2 regions of the Clostridium sp. LIBA-8553 genome follow, and region 2 is predicted to be linked to the other one. Evidence: a T-box and tRNA genes for the amino acid it is inferred to sense, from the RefSeq annotation. Region 2 holds a T-box; the other holds one or more tRNA genes.
The links. A T-box is a leader RNA that pairs with one kind of tRNA and senses whether it is charged. The one in region 2 lies ahead of leuS (leucine--tRNA ligase), so its partner is inferred to be a tRNA-Leu.
Positions count from the first base shown of each region.

Region 1: it has a tRNA-Leu gene. The T-box ahead of leuS (leucine--tRNA ligase) is inferred to sense a tRNA for this amino acid. The anticodon was not compared.

Region 1 is NZ_CM173489.1:3,276,834-3,286,189, forward strand. It holds gene tilS (tRNA lysidine(34) synthetase TilS) at 1-984, opposite strand, end outside; gene spoIIE (stage II sporulation protein E) at 1,203-3,593, opposite strand; tRNA gene AC2JAQ_RS14920 (tRNA-Leu) at 3,930-4,018, opposite strand; tRNA gene AC2JAQ_RS14925 (tRNA-Met) at 4,035-4,111, opposite strand; tRNA gene AC2JAQ_RS14930 (tRNA-Met) at 4,115-4,190, opposite strand; tRNA gene AC2JAQ_RS14935 (tRNA-Leu) at 4,198-4,286, opposite strand; tRNA gene AC2JAQ_RS14940 (tRNA-Met) at 4,303-4,379, opposite strand; tRNA gene AC2JAQ_RS14945 (tRNA-Met) at 4,383-4,458, opposite strand; tRNA gene AC2JAQ_RS14950 (tRNA-Leu) at 4,465-4,553, opposite strand; gene AC2JAQ_RS14955 (S1 domain-containing RNA-binding protein) at 4,891-5,295, opposite strand; gene AC2JAQ_RS14960 (FtsB family cell division protein) at 5,364-5,675, opposite strand; gene yabQ (spore cortex biosynthesis protein YabQ) at 5,771-6,145, opposite strand; gene yabP (sporulation protein YabP) at 6,155-6,454, opposite strand; gene AC2JAQ_RS14975 (RNA-binding S4 domain-containing protein) at 6,586-6,846, opposite strand; gene AC2JAQ_RS14980 (HU family DNA-binding protein) at 6,963-7,238, opposite strand; gene yabN (bifunctional methyltransferase/pyrophosphohydrolase YabN) at 7,455-8,906, opposite strand; gene AC2JAQ_RS14990 (putative polysaccharide biosynthesis protein) at 8,936-9,356, opposite strand, start outside.
Region 2 is NZ_CM173489.1:756,121-765,476, forward strand. It holds gene AC2JAQ_RS03170 (alpha-L-fucosidase) at 1-444, opposite strand, end outside; gene AC2JAQ_RS03175 (HesB-like protein) at 651-977, opposite strand; gene AC2JAQ_RS03180 (HesB-like protein) at 1,079-1,423, opposite strand; gene AC2JAQ_RS03185 (hypothetical protein) at 1,758-2,489, shown strand; gene AC2JAQ_RS03190 (pectate lyase-like adhesive domain-containing protein) at 3,116-4,129, shown strand; gene leuS (leucine--tRNA ligase) at 4,277-6,727, opposite strand; T-box leader at 6,816-7,023, opposite strand; gene AC2JAQ_RS03200 (hypothetical protein) at 7,183-7,326, shown strand; gene AC2JAQ_RS03205 (hypothetical protein) at 7,489-7,662, shown strand; gene AC2JAQ_RS03210 (hypothetical protein) at 7,697-7,876, shown strand; gene AC2JAQ_RS03215 (chloride channel protein) at 7,918-9,174, shown strand; gene AC2JAQ_RS03220 (NUDIX hydrolase) at 9,304-9,356, opposite strand, start outside.

The DNA.
Region 1 (9,356 bases), 1.1 Mb from region 2:
CTTTAAAATATCAACTAACTTTATTCTTATTTGCCCATATTCATTTAAAGCAACTACGCCATTAGTTATATTTATTTGTTTGCCTGTTCCTTTATCTTTTAAAGCAATTATGTCATGTATATGCTTTAATTCAAAATTATTATGCTTTGAACTTACTTCAACCAAAGCTTTTTTTATTATTCTTGTTAATATGGCTTCCTTTTCATTAAATGCTTCTTCTTTAATAACTATGCTATTATTTTCTCTTACACATAATTTAGGAAATCTCTTTTCAACTTCTTCCTGTATGAACTCTACATCCTTGCTACAGCTATAAGCTAATCTATTCAATGCAGTTACTATATCAGGATTAAAGTTTTTTTCTATAAATGGTATAGCCTTTAACCTTATTTTATTTCTTGAATATATTTCTTCTAAATTAGTTTCATCTATTCTAGGTTTTAAATTGTTTATTTCACAGTATTCTTCAATTTCTTTTCTTCTTAAGATTAATATAGGTCTTATGAAAATCCCATCTCTAACTGGTCTAATTCCAACTAAGCCTTCTATTCCAGTTCCTCTTAAAGCTCTCATAATAAGTGTTTCAGCTTGATCATTAGCGTTATGCGCTATGGCAATCTTATCTAATGAATATTTATTTTTTAATTCCTCAAAGAACTTATATCTCTCTTCTCTTCCAGCCATTTCCGTGGAAATACTTCTTTCTTCACTTATCTTATTTATATCAACTCTTTTTACAAAACATTCTATATTTAATCTTTTACAAAGCTCCTTAACATAAGCTTCATCTTTTAAAGCACTTTCTCCCCTTAAACAGTGGTTAACATGTGCTGCATATACTTCTATATGTAATAAATCTCTAAGCTCACTTAAAATATGTAGTAAACATACCGAATCTGGTCCACCTGATAAAGCCACTAAAACCTTATCTCCACTTTTGATCATGGAGTTTTCTTTTATAAAATCTATAACTTTTTTTTTCATTGTAACTCACTCCACAAATATTATATTTTGTTCTAATATTATAACACATAAAAAATCCATTATGTTCTTAAAAAAGTTCGTATGATTCATTTAAAATAACAAATTTAATACTTTACTTAAAAATAAAAGAAAGTGCGTAAGAACTTTTACTTTTAAATAAAACCTATAAATAAAACATAAATATAGATTCTATTCTGTTCTTACTCACTCTCCCTTCATTAATTTATTCCAAAAACCTTAGATACAATAATCGTCATATCATCCTTTGCTTTTCCACCACTTAATTCTTTTGCCTTTTCTAAAATAGCCACTGATAAATCTTTAGGTTGTCTATATTTCGTATTTTTTAAGAATTCGATTAACCATGTCGTATCAAAACTTCCATCATTTTTCACATCTAAAACTCCATCGCTTATACTAACTATAACATCTCCATTTCCTACTTGCTTTTCAACAGTATCTATATCTGGTTCTTCCAATACCCCAAAAGGAAGTGTATTAGAATTTATAACCTCTATCTTATTGCCTCTCTTTATAAAACTCTCTATAGCTCCAACTTTCATAAATTTAGCATCCCCAGTATATAAATCTATCTTATTCATGTCTAATGTAGAAAACTTTTCATCTTCACTAAATTTTATACTCATTATTGCATTCACTGCATCAATTGCTATCTTTTCATCGAAACCAACTTCCATAAATTTTTCTATTATTTCAACAGAAACTTTACTTTCTAATCCTGCTTCAGGTCCTGATCCCATACCATCTGATATTACAGTAATATAATTTCCATCTTTAGTTCTGCCATATGAATATGAATCTCCAGTAAACTTTTCCCCTTCCTTAGTTGCTACAGCAACATGAGAAGTAATATGATATTTAGGAGCTTCTTCAATAACTACTTCACACATGTTATTCTTACTATTTATGTTGCATCCTTCACTTCCAATACTCATATTTTTTCCTATTACTTCACTTATTATAGGAAGTACAGTTTTAATACAGTTTTGAGCTCCCATACAATTTTCCATTTGCATTTTGATCTTAATTCTTCCATTTTTATCGTTATAGCATATTAAACTTCCAAAATTAATTCCATATTTTAAAAGAGATTTCTTTATATTTCTTTCTATATCTGTACATAAATGAAGTTCATTCCCAAACTCATCAACTATTTCACCGATTGTTACTGACATATTATTTATATGATTTGATAATATTTTTCTTCCTTCTCCTAATCTATTTCTCAGTGTTTCATTAATCATATGAATATTCATTATATCTTCTAAGTTTTTCATTAAAGCATATTTTTTGACACATTTTCTCTCAAGCTCATGAGGAAAGGTTCCTAAATTGTTCTCATAGTTTCTTATAAGCTCTGAAAAAGCATTATATGTTTGGTGAAGTTCTCTCTTCCAACACATATATCTCATATCACACTCACTACAAGTTCTATCAGATAAATTTTCTACTAAAGCATTTCCCTTATTTTTTATAGCTAACTTATCATTACCTACTAAATTATTTAAGGATTTGCCCATTATAGATAAAACATCAGTAAAATCTCTAAGTCTCTCAGTCAACTCATCCTTAATTTTACTAAATCTCGCTTCACTAAAGTGATCAACCTTTTTATCTTTATTTATTTCTAGAGAAACCTTATTATATAATTTTTTAGGAATCAAAAGGAATATTCCTGTACCAACTAATACTTCTATAAATAAAATATTATTAAAAATTCCTGAATATAAAGTTACTATTACAAAAATTATGTTAAATGATAAAGCCGTAAAAAGTTTTCCTGATTCTCTAAAAATTCCAGCTACTAAACCACAAGCTCCATAAATAGCTATACTTTCCATAAGATTTCCTGTAGTGAAACCCAATATTATCCCCATGGTGATGCCAGCTCCAGCTCCCATGTTTGTATCTGAAATAAATGCCAAAGCTATAATAAAAAGTATAGCTACTATATTTCTAAAACTTACATCATATACTGATATAGTTCCAATACCAACAATTAATAAGCATAAAAATAATTCTATACTTACTATTTCATCTATAGAAAAAAAATGTTGAGTATTTATTTCTTCTATACATTTTAATGTATAACTTACAACATAATATATAGGAAATGTTAGAGCAGTAACCGAAGCTGCATTTATTAAATGTAAAATAATATCAGAATCTCCTACTAAAACTCCATAAGCAAATAATACAGAAAATATACTAATAAAACTTAATATATTCCTAGCCTTTTTATTTATTTTACTCATAGAAATTATGGTAATTGCAGCTGCTATTATTATGTAAGCTGGAAAACTTATAACCTTACTAAACAAAGTAGCGTACCCCACTACTACTCCTAAGCTAGAAGCTAGTATATATTTTTTTTCATAATTTGTTATTGCGATTAAATATGCTAATCCAAATGGAGCTAATACTTGTACTACTCCAAATGTCATATCTAAATACACTCTACTTATTAATATCCCCGCAACCATAGACATAATAAGACCAATAGTAGAAGCTTCTATTTTTATATTATTTTTTACATTTTCTGAATCCTTTACTCTTTTGTAATTATCAATTTTAACTCCATATTGCATATTTATCCTCCTAACCTTCTATCTTTATCAACATTATAACAAGGCCAACAGGAAATATTTGTAAATTAATAGCACTGTTTTTTATTTTTTTAAGACATAATAAAACAAAAATTTTTAGGGAATTTATTTTTTTCATACTATATTTATAATTTAATTTCCAGTTTTATGGAAATAAATAAATTGCTATAAAATTTTTAGGGATATATTATCTTTTTTTAGAATTTAATAAATATGTTTTTTGTTGAATAAAGTAACTTTTTATCTATTTAAAAAGATAATTAATTTAGAAAATAAGATATGAAAAATAAAAAAACTCATCTTAATTAAGATGAGTTTTGGTGCCGAAGACCGGAATCGAACCGGTACGGTGTGTTAGCACCGCAGGATTTTAAGTCCTGTGCGTCTGCCAGTTCCGCCACTTCGGCATGTATTAAATTTAAATGGTAGCGGGAACAAGATTCGAACTTGCGACCCTTCGGGTATGAACCGAATGCTCTAGCCAGCTGAGCTATCCCGCCATGTGGTTGCGGGGGCAGGACTTGAACCTACGACCTTCGGGTTATGAGCCCGACGAGCTACCAGCTGCTCCACCCCGCGATATTATTGGTGCCGAAGACCGGAATCGAACCGGTACGATGTGTTAGCATCGCAGGATTTTAAGTCCTGTGCGTCTGCCAGTTCCGCCACTTCGGCATATATTAAGTTTAAATGGTAGCGGGAACAAGATTCGAACTTGCGACCCTTCGGGTATGAACCGAATGCTCTAGCCAGCTGAGCTATCCCGCCATGTGGTTGCGGGGGCAGGACTTGAACCTACGACCTTCGGGTTATGAGCCCGACGAGCTACCAGCTGCTCCACCCCGCGATGTTGTGGTGCCGAAGACCGGAATCGAACCGGTACGGTGTGTTAGCACCGCAGGATTTTAAGTCCTGTGCGTCTGCCAGTTCCGCCACTTCGGCATGTCATCGTGTTTCCCAACGACAAGATTTATTATACATAAGCATGAGCATACTGTCAACATATTTTTTAAAGTTTTTTATAAAAATTATTATGAATATTAACAAAACCCCATGAAATCTAGCATTCAACTAAAAAATATATCAAAAAAACACCTGTAAGTTCCTTTCTTTTTTTGAAAATTAACAATAAAAACAATAAAAATCGGTTCTAAATATTATTTAAAAATCCTTAATATATTTTAAAAAGCCATCTTTAATAATCATCATTTTTATATAATTTCCTTTTATAAAATTTAAAATTCCTTAGAAAAATTCTAAGGAATTTTAAAGAATATTATTAAATTGATTTTCTTTTTCTTTGTTTAACGTCTTGATGTTTCTTTACATCTTGAAGTCTTTCTTCACTATCTTTTAAGAATTTTGACATTATATCTTCAAAGTTTTGCTTTGGCTTAGCTTTCTTTTCAGGCTTCCACTCAAAATCTGCAGGTTTAACAGATTTCTTTTTTGGTGGCATAGCTTGCTTTATTGATAAGCTTATTTTACCTTTATCATCAACTGATATTACTTTAACTTTAACTTTGTCATCCTCTTTAAGATGCTCTCTTATATCTTTAACATAAGTATCTGCTACTTCAGATATATGAACTAAACCTGTTTTTCCTTCCACTTCAACAAACGCACCAAAGTTTGTGATGTTAATTATTCTACCCTCTAATATGTTTCCTGCCATTAAGGTCATGTTTAAAAGATTCCTCCTTAAATTTATAAATAAAATATATGTTATTTTTAATAATAACCTTATTTATCCTAATTGTTTTTTGCTTCAGCATTATTTTGATTATCTTGAGGTGAATCTGAGTTTGTAATAACTTTCTCGCCTTCTTTAATCATACCTAATCTTTCTCTAGCCATTCTCTCTATGTATTCGTCTGTTGAAGATTGGTTTACCTCATCTTGTAACTTTTTATTTTTATCTTGAAGCTCATTAAGCTGAGTTTGCTTAGCTTCTATGTCTTTTTGTATTTTATTCATTGCAAGCTCTTGCCTGACATATGATATACAGAATATAGCAACCAATATAATTATTACCACATTCTTTAAATTCATTCTTTTCTTCACTCTTATACCCCCATACTTATAATGGTATGATATAAGTCTATTGTAAACACTATTATAGCTTAATTCAAGCAATTTTTACCTTACAAATTAACTTTTTAATTTGTAAATGTATTTTTTAAGACATATCTTATATTTTTAAATATTATTCGTATATTCTTTAATAGTATAGCTAAAATTTTATGTTGTATTCTCCTAAAGTATTTAGATAAACATTTTAAATAAATTAATAAGGTTATTCCCATAAACACATATACATATACACTTAAAAATGCATAATTATATTTTAATAAAAATATGAATATAACCAAGCTACACCATATCCAAAATAAGATGTCTTCTATCGTTATTAATATTTTATTTTTGCAAGCTCCTCTAAACTCTCTATAAATATCAAATAAAAATCCGATTATTATTCCAGATATTATTGCAAAAATAACAATTCTAAATTGAATATTTATATCTAAAAGCATATTTCCCACCTATTTAAATATTTTAGAAATTAAATTTCTATTTTTTTTTACCTTATTCTTTTTATTTAAATAATTAATACTACTAATAAATCCACCTATTATAACCTCCCCATTTTGCACATCTAATTTATTCATCTTTAATCCAGATCCTTTAATCAATAATGGTCCCAAACTTGTCTTTAAACTAATCTTTTCTTCATCAAAGTTTATAACTTCATTTACTCCTGTAAGTGATAAAAGTTTTCTATTTTCTAAGAATAAGTTACTGGTACATTGCGTAATTTTATTCTCATCCTTTTTATCAATCATAAGAAAGCCTCCTATGTAAAAAAATATTTTTCCTATCTTATGTCTATTCTGTAGCATACAAAAAAATGACTAATATAATTTTTTCAAATCATATTAGTCATCCTCTATAATAAATATTTGATTTAGACATGTTATTCTTTATCTTCTTCGCCTTCTAAGATCTCGTACATCTCTTTAGCATTTTCTTTTCTAACATGTTCAGCGATATTTATAACTCTCGCCTTTAAAGTTCTATTACCAAATAATATCTCTATTATATCTCCTTCTTTTATGTCATTTGAAGGTTTAGCAACTTTACCATTTATTATTACTCTACCACTCTCACAAGCTTCTTTAGCAACTGTTCTTCTTTTAATTATTCTAGAAACTTTTAAGTACTTGTCTAATCTCATATCCTATCCTCCATATTAAAAATCCTATATTTAATTTAAATTACTCAATATTGATAAAAAAGCCCGAGTAAGACTCGGGCTTTTTTAAAGTATTAACACAACTTATTTATTATAAATTAAGCGTTAACTCTTTCTTTTAATTCTTTACCTGGCTTGAATACTGGAGCTATTGAAGCAGGTATTTTTATAACTTCTTTAGTTCTTGGGTTTCTTCCTTCTCTTTCAGCTCTTACTCTAGTTTCGAAAGTTCCGAATCCAACTAATTGAACTTTATCTCCGTTTTCTAAAGTCTCGCTAACGCTTTCTATGAATGCTTTTAAAGCTAATTCAGCATCTTTTTTAGTTAAGTTGCTTTTTTCAGCCATGCTTGTTATTAATTCTGCTTTATTCACTTTTACATCCTCCTTAAAATTCCAGTTAATTTACTGCAATAATTGTTTACCAGTTATTAAAATTAACTAGCATCAACTTATATTATCATAATATATATTTCTTTCTTTGTATAGTCAATACTTTCAATTTTTGCCCTAAAAATACTGATATTTTTGCATTTTTTTTAAAATTTATGTTTTTTTGCATCTTAATAAACCATAAATTTCTAAAAACACTTATTTTTCACTTGATTTAGCCTCTTCCCATAGTTTATCCATTTCTTCTAGAGTCATATCTTTTAAGCTTTTATTGTTCTTAATTGCTTCACTTTCAATATAAGAAAATCTATTTATAAACTTTTTAATAGTCTTATCTAAAGCTAATTCTCCATCAACTTCAAGGAATCTAGCTACATTTATACAAGCAAAAAGTAAGTCACCTACTTCACCTTCTATTATTGACTTATTTTCACAATTATAAACATCTTTTATTTCATTTAATTCTTCTTTTACTTTATCCATAGCACAATTTATATCATCCCAGTCGAAGCCAACCTTCTTTGCCTTCTTTTGAACCTTATAAGCTCTTGTTGTTGCTGGAAGAGATTTCGCTATGTTTTTCATTTCCTCTGTTAGAGTTTCAATTCCTTTTTCCTCTTTTTTAATTTCATCCCAATTAGCTACAACCTGTTCTGAATTATCGACTTCTCCATTTCCAAATACATGTGGATGTCTATTTATCATTTTATCTGAAATTGCTCCTATTACATCCATAATGTCAAAATATCCATCTTCTTTCCCTATAGAAGCATGGAAAACAACCTGTAATAAAACATCTCCAAGTTCTTCTATTAAAGCATCCTCATCTTCATTTTCAATTGCATCTATTACTTCATAGCATTCTTCAATAAGAGCACTCTTTAAACTCTCATGAGTTTGCTCCCTATCCCATGGACATCCTCCTGGATTTCTTAAAGTTTCTATAATATCTAATAAATCTTGAAAATCCTTTTTATTATCTAAATCCTTAGGTATATAAATTGAAGTTAAATAATCTATGTCTTCTTGCCAATCTAACTCATATAAAGGTATTTTTCTTATACTTTCTAATCCTTTAACTCCAGCTGCTCTTACAAAGATTATTTCAGTATTATCTTCATACCCCTCTAAAAGTTTTAATTTAACTTCTGAAGCTATAAAGTTATTATAAACCTGAGTTATTATAGTTCCAACACGCTTATCTAATATTTGATTTTTTATATCGAAAGCATCAATTATTTTTACACCTTCTATTGGATCCACCTGTAAAGCCTCCATCATGGCATCTATAAAACTAACTGCTGGTAATACTTCATATTGAATATTATTTTCCTTACATAAATCAATTAGGTTTATTACAGATCTTTCAGCTACTAAAGGATGGCCTGGTACTGCGTATATTAAGTCCTCATCATCCTTGACCTTAGTTATCAAATCCTCTGCAATATATTTATAAACATCATCAAAGCTATCATATTTTTCATATGCATGATCATATGATTCAAACTTAACTCCCTCTTCTTTTAAGAAATCTACTGTAGGGTGTTTTTCTGTTCTAAAATATATATTCTTATTGTTTTTTAGTTCTTTCAAAGCACCTATTGTTAAAGCTTCATAGGCACCTGGTCCTAAACCCATTATCTTAAGCATTCCATACTCTCCTTCGCAATTTATAAAACTTAATTTTTTAGTCGTCCCTTTATTTCATCGACATTAAAAATTTTAAGCACTACCAATGATATCATATATATAATAATACCCATAAATATAGCTATTAAGCAAGCTATACTGTTACTTCCACTATATTTAAAAGCTTCTGAATATAAATATAAAACAGTTCCAATCATTAGGACTGATGCAAATATAGGTTTTACTAATACATTTTTTATATCTGGAGAATATTTAAATCTTTTAGACATATAAATTAAGTTTAATATTAATACCACAGAATAAGATATTATTGTAGCTATTACAGCGCCATAAATATTTAAAGATTTTATAGGTATTAAAGTCATTGTTAAAATTACTTTCAAAACGCATCCTATTAACAAATGAAATACAGGTCTATAATAATATCCCATACCTTGTAATATTGATGTT
Region 2 (9,356 bases):
TTCTTTTAATTGAGCTACATAGTAATTATCATATTCTTCAGGAGTTAAGTTTAAAGTGAGATAATCTTTTAAAGTAAGATGAATACCAAATTTAAGTCCAAACTTTTTACAAGATTTACTAACTTTTTTTACTAAATCATCATAATTATTTTCCAAAGAAAAAGTATTTATATTAACTTTTGAACAATTGCTTTGCCATAAACAAATACCATTATTAAGCTTAGCAGTTAAAATAACTTTCTTAAATCCAAATTTAAATAAGTTTTCTATCCATCTATCTGTGTTAAATGAAGTTTCTTTTTTTAATAAAGAAGGAGCTTCATCATTATTTTCAGAATTAGCTGTAAATGTATTCATTTGAAGGTCTAAAAAAGCTATTAGTTCATCTTCTTGGTATTTTCTTTGTTCTTTAGTTGGAGTTAGGTTTACTAGAGTTGTATTCATTATCTCTCCTCCTTAAAAATAAAGCGTTTATTAAATTATAATACTAAAATTAAACATAAACAACCATATTAGTAAAAATATTGAAATTAATTTAATTTAAAAAATTAAAGAATAAAATTTATTTTTAGTAGAGTTTTAATTTAGGATTAATTTTAAGAGAAGATAAAAAAGTAGAGATGGAATAAAATCCATCTCTATATTTAAAATTAATGACAGCTTGAGCAAGAAGAGCATCCGCCTTCGCTTTCTTTAACTGGTTTTAATGATAATCCTCTGCCACCATTTTCTTCTGAAGAAAGAAGAACGAATCCTTCAAAATCTTTAACAAGTTCCTTGTCAACGAAGAATGTTATATCCTCGATTTTTACAACTTCATCATTATCTGATTGTTCATCCAGAACAATATTAAATACTGGGCCGCCTCAGCCAACTCCTGCTAGATTTATTCTTATGTCAAACTTTTCTATGCCGTTTTCTTGTAGAAAAGATTTGAACTCAGTATAAGCTTCATTGCTCATTTTAACAACTGACATATCTATTTCCTCCTAAAATTAAATTAAAAGCAAGATTTGCTTTATATAATGTATTATTAATATATTTTAAAATAATATCACACTAAATTGAAATATTATAATTAGTGACAACCACCACAGCTACCACAGCTGCCACTACAACTGCCACCTTCATAATCGCTCATTAGAGGATCAAGTGTTAATCCTTCACCGAAATTTTCCTCATCAGAAAGTATTGAGAAACCTAAGAAAGTATCAATTAATGGAGAAGCAATAACAAAGGTTAGGTCTTTTATTATCTCTATTTCATCTCCTTCATTTTTTTCTCCAGCAGTTACATAAAACATAGGGCCCATAGGTCCGTTCCCACCAAAATTTATTCTAATAACATCACTATCTATATCATTAGCTTTTAGGAACGCTTTAAATTCAATATAAGCATCATCGCTCATTGCTACCTTTTTCATTTGATCACCTACTTAAATTTAATTAATTAATAATTAATATTAATTGATTAAATTATATAATTTTACATAAAATAAATCAAGACTATTTTAGTAGGAATTTGATTAATAGAAATTTATCTTAGATAAATATAAGAAAAGTAGAGGAGAATTATTATGTTTTTGTAATAATATGAAAATTTTTATAAAAAACAGGTTGAGAAGTTTTCTTTATCAAATTAAAATAAAATAGTTAAATAAAATATGAAAATACATTAAATATATAGTAAATATAAATAAGTAAGGGTTATTTTGATAAAAATAAATTATCCTTAGGCAGTTTAGGAAGGAAAAAATTATGGTACCATATACGCTAAGTTATTGTGAAGATAAAATAAAAGAATATAAAAAGAAAATAAAAGAAAATAAAAAAGGTAATTTTATTGTTAAATATAGTAATAATAATGAATTTGATGGATATTTATATGAGCATAAGGAAGAGATAAATGAAAGTCCAATAGAACTTTTTGAAGGTGAAAAGCTTTGGATGAGAATTTCGCCACATGAGATTCAAGGTGCTTTTGAAAGCATAAAAAGAGCAAGTGGTAAAGTTGGTGTTCTTGGGTTAGGTTTAGGATATTTTGTCCAGGAAATAGTTAAAAAAGATGATGTAAAAGAAATAATTGTTTATGAAATGAGTCAGGAGATAATCAATTTATATTTAGAGAGTTTTGGGGAAAATCCTAAGATTAAAATCATAAAAGGTGATGGATTTGAAGCAAAAGGAGAACAATTTGATTTCTTCTATGTTGATATATATGAATATAAGTTAACTACAAAGGTGGTTGAGGATTATGTTAGCTTAACAAAGCTTCATGATATAGAGGAATATAGTTTCTTTGGAGTTGAATCATTTATATTAAGCTGTCCAACAAGTGAAATAATATGGGTTTATGTATTAGAAGAATGGATGGATATGTCGAAAGATTTATTTACAAGATTTAATCATAGTAAATATATAGAATATTTTTCACCTATAGAGGAAAATGAAGTTTTAAAAGTACTTAAAGAATTTGGAAAGGTTTTATAAAAAGTTATTATTAATAATAAAGGCTATGTTTTAATCTAGTTTTAAAGGACTATCTTAAAATTAACATTCACCTAAAAAAGAGCCATAATTAATATAAATTTTTATAGGTTTAATTTATTTAGATTATGGATTAAGTTAAAATCTATAATTAATTAAACTAGTAAAAGATAGTGAGAAAATTAAATAGTTTATTTAGTGAGGTTATAATTATGTTTTATTAAGAATCTTAAAAGAAGTTCTTAGATGTTATTTAAGAAGTTAAGTGTTCATAGATCTTTACTTTAAAAAACATATTATAACCTTTTTGTCTTTAAATTTTAACTTTATAAATTAAAATAGAACATATAATTTAATATGACTTATATATTTTAGATTAAGTTTTTGTTTTTATTGAATTAATAGAAAGAAAAATATTTAATTTTGAATAATATAAATTTAATTATTTAAGATATAGGTTCTTGAAAATAGTAAATATACATAAATAATTCATAAGATTTTAGTAGAGTTAAAAAAAATCTATTATATGTCAAAAAAATCTATAATTTATCTTTTGAAAACCTATACAAAAGATGATATAATTAGTGCATAATAGAAATATAAAATATTTAAGAAGAGGTGAGTTTAATATGGCACATAAAAAAGTCGCAAAAATAATAGCAACTGCTATAGTAGTAAATAACCTCTCTAGTAGCGTAGTTTTAGGTAAAGAAGTTAATTTAACAGAAAAAAATAAAGATAATGCAGTAATAAATCAAAGTATAAATGATAATAAAAAATATAGTGATATTTTTAGAATAGAAAAAAGCGTTGGAGATACAGAAAGCTTCTTAAAAATAATAAATGATGGGGACTTAGAAGAAATAAAACTGTCAAAAGATATTGATCTAAGCAATTTGACTTCAGGTGGAATAGATATAAGGACTTCAAATATTGTAATAGATGGACAAGGGCACAGTTTCTATGTTCCTAAATCAGCTAAAAATCTTAATAGAGATTTTTTTACACTACAGGGAGATAGAATAGTATTAAAAAATCTAAATATAGTATGTAAGGATGAAAATGAAGGAGATACTAGTAAGAATAATCTTATTACTATTTCAGGAGATAATATAACTTTAGAAAACGTTTTGATAAAATCTAACTTTAATAGAGCAGTTAATATTTTAGATGGAAAAGATATTAATGTAAATAATTGTAGAATAGAAAATAATCAAGAGAATGGAAATGGATTAAAAGTTGAAAATGGACAAGTAAATTTAAATAGTTTTAACTTGAAAAATAAAAGTGGAATTGGTCTCGATATTTTAGGAAAAGATGCAGATATAAATTTAATAGGAGATATTAAAATAGATTCTCCAATTGAAATAAGAGGTCAATTTAGAGATGGTGGAAAAATAAATTGCGATAATAATCAATTAGTTCATGAAAAAAGAGTATTTGGATATACTTATTATGATGTTGCAAGAGAAACAGAACTAGTTAGAAATAAAGAAGAGTTTTTAGAGGCAATAGATAATAATATAGTTAAGAATATAAAATTAATAGATAATATTGATTTAAGAGGACATGAATCAGAATATTATAAGGTCTTTGAAAAAGAATTAAAAATTGATAAAAATAATTATCACATAATAATGTAAAAGATAAAGGTATCTAAACGGAGTTAAATCTCAGCGTTTAGATACCTTTTTATAATATAATATATAACTTGATGTTAAAAAGTGTTAATTATTAAGATTAACTAGTAATTTTCAATCAATCAAAAAATTTGCAACGTTAATATTATATTACTTAACAACTATATTTACAAGTCTACCTTTTATAACTATTACTTTAACAACTGTTTTTCCTTCAGTTGCAGCTATGATTTTCTCATCAGCTAAAGCGGCAGCTTTAATTCCTTCTTCATCTAAATCAGAAGAAACCATTATTTTGTTTTTGATTTTTCCGTTAACTTGGATAGCTATTTCAACCTCATCTTTAACTAAAGCTTTAGGATCAAATTTTGGCCATGCTTCATTGAAGATTGAATATGAATTTCCAAGTAAGCTCCATTGTTCTTCACTAAAATGAGGTGCAAATGGTGCTAATAATCTTAAATAATCAGAAACAACTTCTTTTAAGAAATCAAGATTCATTTCTTTTTCTTGAGTGTATTTAGATAAAGCATTTATGAATTCCATCATTCTAGCTATAGCAGTGTTAAACTGAAGTTTATCTGTATCATCTGTAACAGATTTTATAGTGTTATGTCTCCAGAAGTTAAGCTCTTTTTCAGCTTTATCTATTGTAGTTTTATTATTTTCACCTTTAGCTATAGCTTCTCTAGCAGTATCTATTATTCTTTCAATTCTTTCAACAAATCTGTTTACAGACTTGATTCCGTCATCACTCCAAGCTCCACCTTCAGTATAAGCAAAGCCAAACATTAGATACATTCTAAATACATCAGCACCATATTCTTGGATATAATCATCAGGAGAGATTGTGTTTCCTTTTGATTTACTCATTTTTAATCCATCTGGTCCTAGGATTAATCCTTGGTGAGTTAATGAAATAAATGGTTCATCAAAGTTTAGGTATCCCATATCTCTTAATGCTTTAGTTATAAATCTTGCATAAAGAAGGTGCATACAAGCATGCTCAGGTCCACCAACATATTTATCAACAGGTAGAATCTTGTTGATTAGCTCAGGGTTAAATGGAGCCTCTGTATTTTTATTATCAGGGTATCTTAAATAGTACCATGATGAACATACGAAAGTATCTAAAGTATCAGTTTCTCTCTTAGCTGGTTTTCCACAGTGAGGACAAGTTGTGTTAACAAATGACTCACTCTTAGCTAGTGGAGATTTTCCGTCTGGAGCGAATTCAACATCATATGGTAATTCAACTGGTAATTGACTTTCAGGTACAGGAACTATGCCACACTCTTCACAGTAAACTACAGGAATTGGAGCTCCCCAGTATCTTTGTCTTGAAACTAACCAGTCTCTTAATCTGAAGTTAACTTTCTTTTCTCCAAGACCCATTGAAGCTAGTTTTTCAACTATTTTTTCTTTAGCCTCAGCTGTAGTTAATCCATCGAATTCTCCTGAATTAACTAATACACCATGTTCACAGAATGGAAGTTCAGTTTCGCTACCATCTTTAGCTTCTATAACTCTGTTTATTGGAAGATTGAACTTCTCAGCGAAAGCAAAGTCTCTTTCATCATGAGCAGGAACAGCCATAACAGCACCAGTTCCATAAGTTGCTAAAACGTAATCTCCAACCCATATAGGAACTTCCTTACCTGTTAGTGGGTGAATAGCATATGCACCAGTGAATACACCAGTTTTTTCTCTTGAAATAGATTGTCTTTCTATATCAGATTGTTTTTTAGTTTCTTCTTTGTAGTTTTCAACAGCTTCTCTTTGTTCATCTGAAACTATTTGGTCTACTAATGGGTTTTCAGGAGCTAAAACAACATAGCTAACTCCACATAAAGTATCAACTCTTGTTGTGAATACATCGAAGTTTAAATCGCTATCTTTAACTTTAAAGTTAACTTGAGAGCCTGTAGATCTTCCAATCCAGTGCTTTTGCATAGCAACTGTTTTTTCAGGCCAATCTAAACCATCTAATTTATCTAATAATTCATCAGCATAATCAGTTATTTTGAAGAACCATTGAGTAAGGTCTTTCTTAGTAACCTCTGTTCCACATCTTTCACATGCACCATCAACAACTTGCTCGTTAGCAAGAACTGTTTGACATGATGGACACCAGTTTACAGGAGCTTTTTTTCTATAAGCTAATCCTTTTTCATATAATTTTAGGAATAGCCATTGAGTCCATTTATAGTATTCTGGTGAACAAGTTACAACTTCATTTTCCCAGTTAAACATAGCTCCCATAGCTTTTAATTGTTCTTCCATTTTAGCTATATTTTTTATTGTAGAGTCTTGAGGATGTATTCCTGTCTTTATAGCAAAGTTTTCAGCTGGTAAACCGAAAGCATCAAATCCCATTGGTTGGAATACATTGTATCCTTGCATTCTCTTAAATCTAGCCCATGAATCAACTGGTCCGTAGTTAAACCAGTGACCTGCATGTAATTGGCTACCTGAAGGATATGAGAACATTTCTAAAACGTAAAGTTTCTCTCCTTCTTTATTTGGATCAAATTTATAAAGGCCTGATTCAGCCCATTTGTCTTGCCATTTCTTATCTATGGCAGTACTGTAGTTACCCATTAACTAATCCTCCTCTAAGTTTATATAATTAATATTATTTGCTAGAATCAAATAAAAACAAATAAAAAAACCTTCCATCTCTTAATATTTAAGAGACGAAAGGATATTCGCGGTACCACTCTTATTAGGAAAATTTCTTTTCCTCACTCGATTTTATAACGGGTGTTTCCCGTATGTGCTTATTTTCACACATATGCTCATAGGCAAGTTCATATTTTCATACCATTGTGTCACAGCAAACCACAACTCTCTTTAGGCTATGAAGTAATATTACTACTCCTAATCAAAGCTTTTAATGATTCAGTTTTTATCTATTATATATCAAAAGTTTAAAATAAGTCAATCAAAGTTTCTAATAAATACCTAGGATTAAAAAAATATAATTACAAAAGATAAATTTGAATAAGCTTTACTTAAATTTAAGCTTTAATAAAAATAGAAAGAGGTATATAACTATGGAAAAAAAATTAAAATCAGCAACAAATAATCAATGGGTATCAACAACTGTTGATCCTAACATGGTTCCTGCAAAGGATAGACAGCCAAAGACTGCAGGAGATAATCAATGGACATCAACTTCTAAAAACCCAATGAAATAGTAAAAGTATGGGCTTAATTTAGAAATAATAACTTTCTAAGTTAAGTCCATATTTTATTAAAGTTAAAGTTACAAATCGGCTTTTAATAAGTAATTAAATTTAAGTTTAAAAAATATATTAATTTAAAAGAATAAAATAAATTAAGATTTTAAGGGGGAGGTTATGTTACGTGGATTATTAGGAGGATTATTGGTTGCCTGGATTTTAAGTTTATTCGATTTTGATAATATGGTTATAAATTCTATACATGAAGTCTTTGATATAGAAGTATCAAAAGATCTTTATTATGTTATTTTTGCTTTAATAGGATTAATAAGTCATATTTTAAAATATTGAGGTTTTTATATTAATAAAGATAGGGAGGGATTAAGTGTTAGGTGGATTATTATGGGGGCTATTAATTGCTTGGATATTAAGTATATTTAATTTTGATCATATGTTTATAAATGCGATATATGAACTTTTTAAGATAAGAATATCAACGGATGTATATTATGTAGTACTTGCATTATTAGGATTAATATGTGGTATTATAAATAAAGAAAGCTAAATATTAGAAAACAAAGGATTAGTTAAGGAGAAACTGCAGGAATGAAAAAATATTTTAGTTTAGGAATTTTAATTCTTTATGGGATATTTCTAGGAGGAGTAGTAGGAGCTGTCAGTTGGCTTTTTTTATCTATTGTTAGTTTAGGAATACATTTTATGTGGAACGAATTACCTGGGAAAATTAATTTTCCATATTGGACATTATTAGTATGTAGTGTTGGTGGAATCTTAGTAGGGCTATGTCAAAAATATTTAGGGGAATATCCAAAACTTATGCCAGAAGTTATGGCAGAATTTAAAAAAACTAAGAGAGTAGATTATAAAAATGTTCCAAAGGCTTGTGTATCAGCCTTAATTACTTTATTTTTTGGAGCAAGTTTAGGACCAGAAGCTGCTCTTGTTAATATTATAGGAGGACTTTCCACTTTAGTTGGAGATATTTTAAAATGGACTGTTAAGGACAAAGAGTTACAAAAATACGATAGTGTAGTAACAGAGTTTAGTATGGAAGCTGCACTAGGACTTATATTTCATGCACCATTAATAGGATTAACTCCATTAATAGAAGGTGATGATTCTAAAGTAAGAAAGAATATTAAAACAATAATTTATTCAATTACAACAGCTGCTGGATTTGCTGTTTTAATCCTATTATCACAAATTGATAATAGACCATCTTTTATAGTTCACTTTGGAAATTTTAGTCTTGGAGTGGGTGAAGTAGTATCAATAATACCATTAATAGTTTGTGGAATTTTGATGGCATTATTATATGGATTATATGGTAAAATTCTACATAAAGTTTTTTTACCTTTAAAAAACTATAAAATAATAAGAGCATTAATTGGGGGAATAATTTTGGGAATAGTTGGTACACTGCTACCATATACACTATTTTCAGGAGAACATGAAGTAAAAGAATTGGTTAAGGAATGGAGTACTTTATCAGTATGGATTCTTATATTAATTAGTTTATTGAAATTGTTCCTAACAGAGGTTTGTTTATCTACTGGATGGAGAGGTGGACACATATTCCCAGTAATATTTTCAGGAGTTTCAATGGGATATGCTCTTTCAACCATATTCTCAATTGACCCAGTTGTCACAGTTACTATAGTTACAACGGCATTTACAAGTGCGGTTTTAAGAAATGCTGTAGTTACTTTACTTTTGTTAGTGTTATTCTTCCCAAGTTCATTAATATGGGTTATGTTAATAGCTGCATTTTTATCAGCTTATGTCTTAAAGAAATGGGATTCACGAGGAAATCAAAAAGAAGATATTAAAAAGGTTGCATAATTTTTATAATAAATAATTAAACTTAAAAATGAATTTATTGGTTTAAAAGCTATGTTTTAAATAAATAGGATTTTTAGATATTATCTAAAAATACACATGAATTTAAGACATAGCTTTAATTTTTTTATCTTAAAATTTAGTTTGAGTTTCTAGTTTGCTTATTAGCTTTTCATATATTGGAA